DNA from 3 places in the Lysinibacillus sp. CNPSo 3705 genome. Region 3 is predicted to be linked to each of the others. Evidence: predicted binding sites of a transcription regulator. Region 3 holds the regulator's gene; each other region holds the start of a gene.

Region 1 (3,288 bases), on a different contig from region 3:
TTTCATAGCGAAATACACCCAATATTTTAAATTCAGCCATTTATTAGTACGACTAATTAACGATATAATTCGATAATTTGACTTGCTATATATTCGGAGCTAAAGTGAACCCCGTTTCTGAGCCACCACATGATAATGCCAAGTATTGAGGATGCGAGAATATCCATAGATAGAGTTGTATTAGCTCCTTCACTTTTACGTTGGATGACAATCAAATCCTTTAATGTCCTATGCATTTTTTTAATGAAACCAGGGTGCTCAAATAAAACAGCTAAAATTTTTCTGTGCTTATAAAAGTAATCTAAAAATGTAATTAATTGTTCTTGATTATTTAAATTATCAATTTGTAAAGAAGGAGAGATCTCCGACAACAAGTCGTCGAACATATCGTAAACTACTTGCTTTAATAAATCATTAATATCTATAAAATGTAAATAAAATGTTGCTCGATTTAGCTCTGCACGTTGGGCTATTTTTTGTACTGTAAGTTTCGAAATATCTGGGTTTTCGATTAATATATCTACGACAGCTTCTTTAAATACCCGTTTAGAGCGAATAGCTCGTGGGTCTTGCTTTTTGTGTGTGGTCAATTTAATTCTCCTTTATCTATTAAATACAAATTTAATGAATAGTATTTTTAACTTTGTTGTTTAATTGACAGTTCTTAAAAAATTGTAAATAGGAATCAAAAAATAAACGTGTTATTATCTATTTTATTGACATAGTGTTAATAAAACAAGTAGAAAGAGGAAGAATGTCATGTCGGAATCGATCAATAAAAAAGTGCTATTAACAGTTTTAATTTTTGGGTGTTTTTTATCTACACTAAATCAAACGCTGTTAAACGTTGCATTAAGTAATTTAATGGACGTATTTTCTGTTTCTGCGACAACCGTTCAGTGGTTAGCTACTGGTTTTATGTTAGTAAACGGGGTGCTAGTCCCTATTACAGCATACTTAATGAAACGCTTCTCAACAGCGTTGGTTATTTATCGGCATCATTCCATTTGTCGTGATTATTTTATTTATGGCAATGAAATATTTAATGAATGTTTCAGAAACCTCAAAGGAAAAGTTAGATGGTATCAGTGTTATTTTATCAACAATTGGCTTTGGTCTTATTTTGTATGGTTTTAGTAATGCAGGAAGCCATGGCTGGGATGATAAAGTTGTAATAAGTACTATACTTGTAGGGATACTGACTACGGCAATGTTTTGTCTTCGTCAAATGAAATCATCTGATCCACTTCTTAACTTATCCGTTTTTAACAATAAATTATTTACACTCACGTCTATCATCAACATTATTGTTACAATGATGATGTATGCGGATATGATTTTATTACCAATATATTTACAAAACGGAAGAGGGTTTACAGCTTTAGATGCTGGTTTATTATTATTACCGGGTGCACTTGTAAATGCCTTTATGTCTCCAGTGACAGGAAAAATGTATGACCGCTTTGGAGCAAAGCCGTTATTTATTATCGGTTTGATTTTTGTCATTCCGTCAATGTGGGTTGTAACGGATTTATCAGCAACAACAACCTATAGCTTTATCATGATACGTACTATTTTCCTACGTATAGGGTTAAGTTTTATCACAATGCCATTAAATACAGCTGGTTTAAATGCCTTACCGAAGAAACTTGTTACACATGGTACAGCAGTGAATAATACATTACGTCAAATCGCAGGCGCAATTGGATCTGCTGTCGTTATTACAATTTTCACAGCACAAACGACAAACCATGCGAAAACATTGCTAGTAGAAACACCAAATGCTACGGCTGAAGGTATTCGTACACTTGCTTCAATTTTAGGTTCAAGTGATGCCTATTATTTCATGACAATCTTAGTGATCATCGCATTTGTGTTAACTCTATTTGTGCCAGCTAAAAATAAGTTTAAACAACAAGCATAATGATTAAGCATTCAAAGAACATTTTAAGAGCCTTACTACAATAAACTGTAGCAAGGCTCTATGTTTTTACAATTGGCTGTTTTCGTAATGTTTGTTGCTCTTTTTAATAAAAATTTGCTTACATTTACGAGCAAATGTTCTATAATATGGATGTGTACATATAAGGAGTGTTATGCATGAGACCTATTCTTACAAAAGAAATTAGTAGTCAAGATTTTTTGAATTTTTATTGGTTAAAAGAAGAATTGCAATTATTTTGTAGAGATAATGGCATAAGCGCGTCGGGCTCTAAGATTGAGATTTCTGATAGAATTGAAACTTTTCTTCGGACAGGAAAGATAAAAAAACCACAAAGAAATTCAAAAGCTAGTGAATTAAGTCTTGATACAGTCATTACGGAAAATCATCGTTGTAGTCAAGATGTGAGAGCATTTTTCAAGAAGGTAATTCCAAAGTTTCATTTTTCTACCTATATCCAAAACTACATTAAAAACAATATTGGAAAAACGTATCGTGATGTTGTGGACGCTTGGTATGAAGAAGAAAAACGCAAAAAAGACCCATCACACCAGAAAAAAATTCCACCTCAGTTTGAATACAATCAATTCATTCGTGACTTTTTCTCTGATTCAAAAAATAAAGGGAAAAGTCGTGCAGCAGCAATTGAAGCTTGGCATAAAATTAAGAAACTCCCTGGAAGTAACAAATATATACCTGAAAATTAAGTTGAGATAATTTTCAACGAGTGGAATTAGCATGCAAACTAGCGAAACTAATACGTCATTCTCTATTAGTAGGTAATTTAAGAAAACAGACCATATAATTAAGTAGTCTCTGCCTTTCAAGTTAGTAATAGTTAGAATGGAAATTTGGAATATAGAAGAATTATAATGCGATTAATAGTTAATTTTTGTATAATTGATTAAAGGGGAGTGGTTTTATATGAATCAGCAAAAGATGCCACCAGCACTATTGCGTTTAATCGTTATTTTTCCCAATGTGCTGAGCTATTTATTATTATTTGGACTAATTATGTTTGTTATCTCCAATTATGACACATTAAAAGCGACGGACAACTTAACGGTTTGGCTTATTTTTATTGTAGTGCTTGCACCGGCCGCTGCCTACACAACATTTAGTATCGTCAAGAAAATTCGTTCTGGACAAATGTAAGCAATAACAACACGTGTATTCTTTAGTTTATCTAATGGATACACGTGTTTTTTTTTTGAAGTCTTTATTGTCATATTGTTAAAGTTATTACTGATAGTAGAAGTCAAAACTCTAAATCCTCCAATTTAGAAAATGGCCCCCACAATTATTTGGGAAAAAATAAGAATACCGTTTAATTTACGATATTTGTG
Region 2 (3,288 bases), on a different contig from region 3:
CTCTGGAATTGGATTAGCAATAACAGCTCCACCTTTTAAGCCTAATTGCCATTTGGCACGTAGCATTTCTGCCACTTCTTCTGGCGTATCAATCTTGAAGTTTACAGCAAAACCACTTTGGCGTGTATAGAATGCTGGTAGCTCATCAGTACCGTATCCAACAACTGGTACACCTTTTGTTTCAAGATATTCTAAAGTTAAACCAATATCTAAAATTGATTTAGCCCCCGCACAAATTACAGCAACATTTGTTTGCGCTAATTCTTCTAAATCCGCTGAAATATCCATTGTTGTTTCTGCACCACGGTGTACGCCACCGATACCGCCAGTTACAAAAATTTCAATATTAGCTAGCTCAGCACAAATCATTGTTGCTGCTACAGTCGTCGCTCCTAATTTTTTTGTTGCTAAAAGATAGCCTAAGTCACGACGAGATGCTTTTGCTACGCCTTGAGCATTACCGAACATTTCAAGTTCTTCATCTGATAATCCAATTTTAATTTTACCATCGATTAAAGCTATTGTTGCTGGTACTGCACCATTATCTCGAACAATTTGTTCTACTTCACGTGCTGTTTGAACATTTTGTGGATATGGCATTCCGTGAGAAATAATTGTTGATTCTAATGCTACGATTGGTAAGCCTTTTGCTTGTCCTGCTTTTACTTCTTCTGATAATACGATGAATTCTTTCATGTTGTTATTCCTCCATTTCATTGTTTAACAAATCAACTGATAGCTCAGGTCTTACTGTATATGGGGATGCAAGCGTATTTTTGGCATTCGTTAAGCCTGCATCAATACATGTTGCAAAGGATTGCCCAGTAAGCCAGCTGTGGATTACAGCACTTACAAAGGCGTCCCCGGCACCTGTCACATCTTCAATTTTTTCTATAGCTTTCGCCGCGTAATTGCTTGGCTTCGTTGTAACGGAAGCTGCATACACACCCTTGCTACCCGCTGTAATAATTACGTGGTCAGCACCTAATGTAAGAAGTTGCTGTAAAGCCTTTTCATAATGCACAGCGTTTTCGATTTTATGACCAACAATCGTCTCTGCCTCATCTGTGTTACAAATAAACCATGTTACACCTTGCAACGTATCAGGTAATCGATTCATTTTTGGCGAAGATACCGGTACGATGACAAACGGAATGTCACGGGCAATTGCAACCTGCTGTATGTAAGCCACTGTTTCCTTTGGACAGTTCAAGTCCATAATAAAGCAGCCTGCGTTCATGAGCATTGCCTCATGTTTTTTTAGCAAACTTGGCAATAAAAGATCATATACTTCCATATTCGCTACCGCTAATGCTAGCTCGCCCTGCTCATCCATAATCGCGGTATAGGAACCAGTCGAAGCGTCTGGTAACTGCTCCACATAACGTAAATTCATAAATGGCTCCGAAGCTTCTTGGATCACTTGCCAATCAGCATCTTTGCCGGCAGTAGTCAGCAATGTTACTTGATGATTTAATCTGCCTAAGTTTTCAGCAATGTTTCGTCCAACACCCCCTACACTAAATGAAGAGCTTGCAGGATTAGATGTACCGAACTGGACATTCCCCTTCACATGAAATTTTCGGTCAAGATTGGCTCCACCGATACAAATGATTTCATTTTCCTCAGGTAAAATATACGCACGGCCTACAATTTTCCCCTGTTTCGTCAAGCTCGATACTAAATTAGCAAGGACTGGTCGAGACAGATTCATTTTATCGGCCATCTCTTGTTGAGACATAAACGGATTCTGGCGAATTAATGCAAGGACCGCCTGTTCTCTTTCATTCATAGCATCACCTTTTGTTATATTTGTTTACATTATAAACTTTTGTTTGGGTGGTGTCAAAAATTTTTTAATGAAAAAAGTTGAAACCGATACGATATTGGCTTCAACCTTATGTTGCGATAGCTATTACTTTAATGAAATTAAGGTGTCAGGTGGTACGAAAGCGAAGCTGTCACTATGCAACAGCAACAAATGTTTTCTATACGTGAAATCGATAGCTGCGGAAATTCGGGTTTTGCTGCGTTCTTTGCTCTGTTAGCGGCGAAACTTTTTGCTTTAGCGGCGGTCTTCCTTTCGTTTGCGGCGCAACTTTATACTTTAGCAGCGTTCTTCCTTTCATTTGCGGCGCAACTTTATACTTTAGCGGCGTTCTTTCTTACGTTTGCGGCGCATATCAATATTAGCTGACAAAATTTTGAGAACCGACGATAGTCAATAGTATCGCCCTAAGCAAAGCCAGTAGCTAGTTCAAATATTGGCATGATGGGGTGTTTGTTTTTTCACGATGATGACAAATAAACTTGCCAATGCACAGAACATTCCAGCAAGGAAAAAGGCCCAACTATATGAATTAAAAAACTTATAAATGAGGCCTCCACCATAGGCAGCAACTGCAGCTCCTGCTTGATGTGATGCGAAAATCCACCCATAAATAATGCCACTTTTATTCGTACCAAAAATTTGTCTAGAAATACTAATCGTTGGAGGTACTGTAGCAATCCAATCTAATCCATAAAATATTGTAAAGATTGTCAGTAAAGTTAGCGACCCTTGCATTAATGCATACGGGAGTAAAAGCAGAGCCATTCCTCTTAAAAGGTAATACCAAAACAATAACCATCGATTATCAAAACGATCAGACAGCCACCCGGATAAAGTAGTACCTACAAGGTTAAACACTCCCATAAAGGAAAGAAAGGATGCAGCGGTTACTAAAGGGACACCAAAGCTAATACAGTAAGAAACAAAATGAGTACCAACTAACCCACTAGTTGACAGTCCACAAATAAAAAAACTTCCCGCTAATAGCCAAAATTCTTTCTTCCTTATTGCCTCAAATAAACCATTAAAAGCAATACTAATCGGATTTTTCTTATGATTCTCTTGTTGCACTTCTAGATCTTCTTCCAGTCCATAAGGAAGAATCCCTATATCCTGTGGTTTATTTTTCATAAATATTGAAATGGTGATGAACATAACAATACTTAGAATAAGCATTAAACCAATCGCCCATCGCCAGGAATAATTTTCAATCATAATCGCCAATAATGGTAAGAGAATTAACTGCCCTGTTGCAGTACTCGCCGTTAAAATCCCTACTGCCAATCCTCTACTTTTCACAAACCAACGATTAGCTACATAAGGACTTAACACCGTTAAAAAAAGACTTGCTCCTAAACCAATAATTCCGCCCCATATAACGATTAACTGCCATGATTGAGTCATGAAAAGCGTAAGCATCATGCCAATAAATAATGTAGTCATTGCACCTAGCATCA
Region 3 (3,288 bases):
ATTAGGCTTTAGTGCAGAATTTTTTGTGGCGCTATTATTAATTTCATTAGTAGTCATTATTGTTGTATCGGATTTTGCGTATATGCTTATTCCCGATAAGGTGCTATTATTCTTTTTACCATTGCTAGTTTTTGGACGCGTGATCTCTCCATTGTCTCCTTGGTGGGATAGTATAGTTGGTGCTGTCGTAGGTTTTGGCATATTATATTGTATAGCTGTTCTATCAAGAGGTGGAATGGGTGGTGGCGATATTAAATTATTCTTTTTACTTGGTCTCGTACTCGGGACAATACATACTATTTTGACGCTTTTTGTAGCGGCAGTAATTGGCATGATTGTTGGCATCATTGTATTGAAGATACGTGGACAGGGAAGGAAAACGCCTATACCATTCGGACCTTCTATTGCTCTCGCAGCTATTATCATCTATTTCTATGGGGATGCGTTGATGAATTGGTATCTTGGGTTTTGGTAAGTAATCATTGACGGATTCTTTCACAGGCAGTGAATGCAAGCTAAAGATCATGGAGGGGATAGGATGAAACCAATTATCGGAATAACGGCTTTTGCGGAGGATGATTTGTCCTCAAGATTAAATGCTGCTTATAGCAAAAGTATAATGGAAGCAGGGGGAGTTCCACTAATAATTCCAATTGGCGTTGAAGAGGATGTAGCACAAATTTTATCGTTAACGGACGGATTATTACTATCGGGTGGCTATGATGTACATCCATTCCTCTTTGACGCAGAACCTACACCAAAATTAGGGAAGGTTCATCCTGAACGAGATGCAGTGGAGCTTGCTTTAATTCATGCAGCCTCTATTCGGAAAATGCCGATTCTCGGAATTTGTCGAGGGCTTCAAATACTAAATGTTGCATTTGGAGGCACAGTCTATCAGGATATTGAAAGTGAGTATCATAGTAAAAAATTAATAAAGCATGTGCAACAAGCAGCAAGGGGTGTTACAACACATTATGTTAACCTATCACCTGATACATTATTAGAAGCGATTATTGAGGAAGAAAAAATTGCTGTGAATTCATTTCATCATCAGGCAATAAATGTAGTAGCAGAAAAGTTGAAAGTGGTAGCAAAATCAAGTGATGGTATCGTTGAAGCGGTAGTGCATGATGATTTACCATTTTGTTTAGCAGTTCAATGGCATCCTGAAGAGTTAGCTATTGCAGGAGATGAAGTATCAAAGAAACTATTTGCTGCATTTGTAAAGGCAAGTTTGAAATTTAAGGTAGAGGCATAAACTTTACTAAGATATCCTTGGTGATGAACATGAATACATTGCTAGGTATAAGGAATCCATTTTCAAGTGGGTTCTTTTTTAGGTGATTAAAATAACACTTAAAAGATAAGAAAAAGAGGTATATGCCCATTTGTGAACATAATAACCTCCTTTTATACTTTAATATTGAGATACTTTTAATGTACACGACGATATAGACCTACAACATGCCCTAAAATAGAAACTTGATCTACGATAATTGGCTCCATTGTTGAGTTTTCAGGCTGTAAACGAAAATGACTTTTTTCCTTAAAGAAACGCTTTACAGTTGCTTCATTCTCTTCAGTCATTGCTACGACAATATCACCATTATCAGCTGTTGCTTTTTGTTTAACAATAACTAAATCTCCGTCTAAAATGCCAGCTTCAATCATTGATTCACCCATAATTTCAAGCATAAATAATTGATCTTCACTTGTACCATAAATATCTGGGAGTGGGAAATATTCATCGATATTTTCAACAGCAGTTATTGGAGAACCTGCAGTAACCTTCCCAACTAATGGGACATGAATAACATGTTGCTTTTGGATAGAATCCTCTGGCTCTAAAATTTCAATAGCACGTGGTTTAGTTGGATCGCGTCGAATCAAGCCTTTTTGTTCTAAACGAGCTAAATGCCCATGAACTGTTGAGCTTGAAGCAAGTCCAACTGCCTCCCCAATCTCACGTACAGATGGTGGATACCCCTTTGCTCGTACTTCTTCTTTAATGAACTCTAATATGGCCTCTTGTCTTTTCGAAACTTTTTTCATAATTGCTCACCTCTTTTTTTAATCATTTTACTAATTAGTAGTATAACAGAATGCGAACACTTAAGCAAACATAGGTTCGAAAAGTGTTTGACAAAAACGTTTGTTCGTATTAATATGAGAACATATATTCCGAACAAACATTCTGGAAAAGGGGTTTTAAACATGAACTGGTTAAAGAAAAATCCACATATTACAACTTTATTAGGAGCTTGTTTGCTTTTTGCGGCATACCTTTTTATAACAGACCCAGGCGATGTAACGTACACAGAAATTGAAATCGCACATGGTGATAGCTTATGGTCGTTAGCCGATCAATACCGTGGTAAAATGAAAACGGATGAATGGATTAAGCTTGTGAAAACAGAAAATGAATTATCGAACGCACAAATTATTGCAGGTAAATCCCTAGTGATTCCAGTAGTGGGTGACCCATCCCCTATAAATTCAATTGAAATTGCGAGAAACGACAAATGAAAATGAATCAACAATCGGCCATTGTCTATTGCCGTGTGAGTACAGAAAAAGAGACACAAAGTTCCTCGTTAGAGCGTCAGCAGGAGGAGTTGATGCGCTATGCTAAAGAACAGGGCTACGAAGTTAAGCATGTTTTTAAGGACAAGCATAGTGGTTATGATGTGGAACGTGAAGGTTTACTAGAAATGCTTGATTTCATTAAAGAAAAAGAAATAGAAGCATTATTTGTACAGGATGAAACACGCTTAGGACGTGGAAATGCTCGAATGGCAGTATTACATTTATTGCAGAAAACTGAAACTAATGTTTTTTCTATGCGAGACGAGGGACCTATACAATTAAATGAAATGGATACGATGCTCTTAGAAATTTTAGCAATCGTAGAGGAGTACCAGCGTAGAATCCATAATGCTAAAATACGGCGTGGCATGCGTCGTGCCGTTGAAAATGGCTATCGCCCTGAAAACAATTTATCTAACCGTGGAAATCCAAATGGTCAAGAACGTAAGGATGTTCCTATAGACGAAATTGTCAACCTACGTAATCGAGGCTTCACCTTTGAGGAAATCGCCATGACGCTTAGAGGTTTAGGCTTTGAAGTAAGCAAAGCTACAGTCCATAGGAGATATCGGGAACATCAAGAGGGAAGCGGGCAAAATAAAGTAACGTATTAATCAGTGGGGTTTTTATCGTCCCGCTGATTTTTTAATTTTTAAAGGTTAAGTTCCAAAGTGACGGCTAGACCCGATCAATAAATAG

What was found. The regulator LexA, encoded in region 3, represses DNA repair genes until DNA is damaged. The targets are predictions, from matches to a motif close to CGAACATATGTTCG.
Region 1: a site for LexA is predicted at 2,052-2,065, ahead of PVA17_RS10095 (DUF6434 domain-containing protein). Genes of this name have one in related genera too.
Region 2: a site for LexA is predicted at 1,825-1,838, ahead of PVA17_RS05540 (carbohydrate kinase). Genes of this name have one in related genera too.

The regions. Positions count from the first base shown of each region.
Region 1 covers NZ_JAQZSD010000018.1:63,150-66,437, forward strand. The annotation lists gene PVA17_RS10085 (TetR/AcrR family transcriptional regulator) at 57-590, opposite strand; partial or broken gene PVA17_RS10090 (MFS transporter) at 760-1,924, shown strand; gene PVA17_RS10095 (DUF6434 domain-containing protein) at 2,101-2,649, shown strand; gene PVA17_RS10100 (acyl-phosphate glycerol 3-phosphate acyltransferase) at 2,867-3,097, shown strand.
Region 2 covers NZ_JAQZSD010000008.1:196,100-199,387, reverse strand. The annotation lists gene PVA17_RS05545 (pseudouridine-5'-phosphate glycosidase) at 1-696, opposite strand, end outside; gene PVA17_RS05540 (carbohydrate kinase) at 701-1,792, opposite strand; gene PVA17_RS05535 (hypothetical protein) at 1,967-2,197, shown strand; gene PVA17_RS05530 (MFS transporter) at 2,258-3,288, opposite strand, start outside.
Region 3 covers NZ_JAQZSD010000007.1:78,661-81,948, reverse strand. The annotation lists gene PVA17_RS04505 (prepilin peptidase) at 1-475, shown strand, start outside; gene PVA17_RS04500 (gamma-glutamyl-gamma-aminobutyrate hydrolase family protein) at 539-1,261, shown strand; gene lexA (transcriptional repressor LexA) at 1,438-2,055, opposite strand; gene yneA (cell division suppressor protein YneA) at 2,218-2,529, shown strand; gene PVA17_RS04485 (YneB family resolvase-like protein) at 2,526-3,203, shown strand.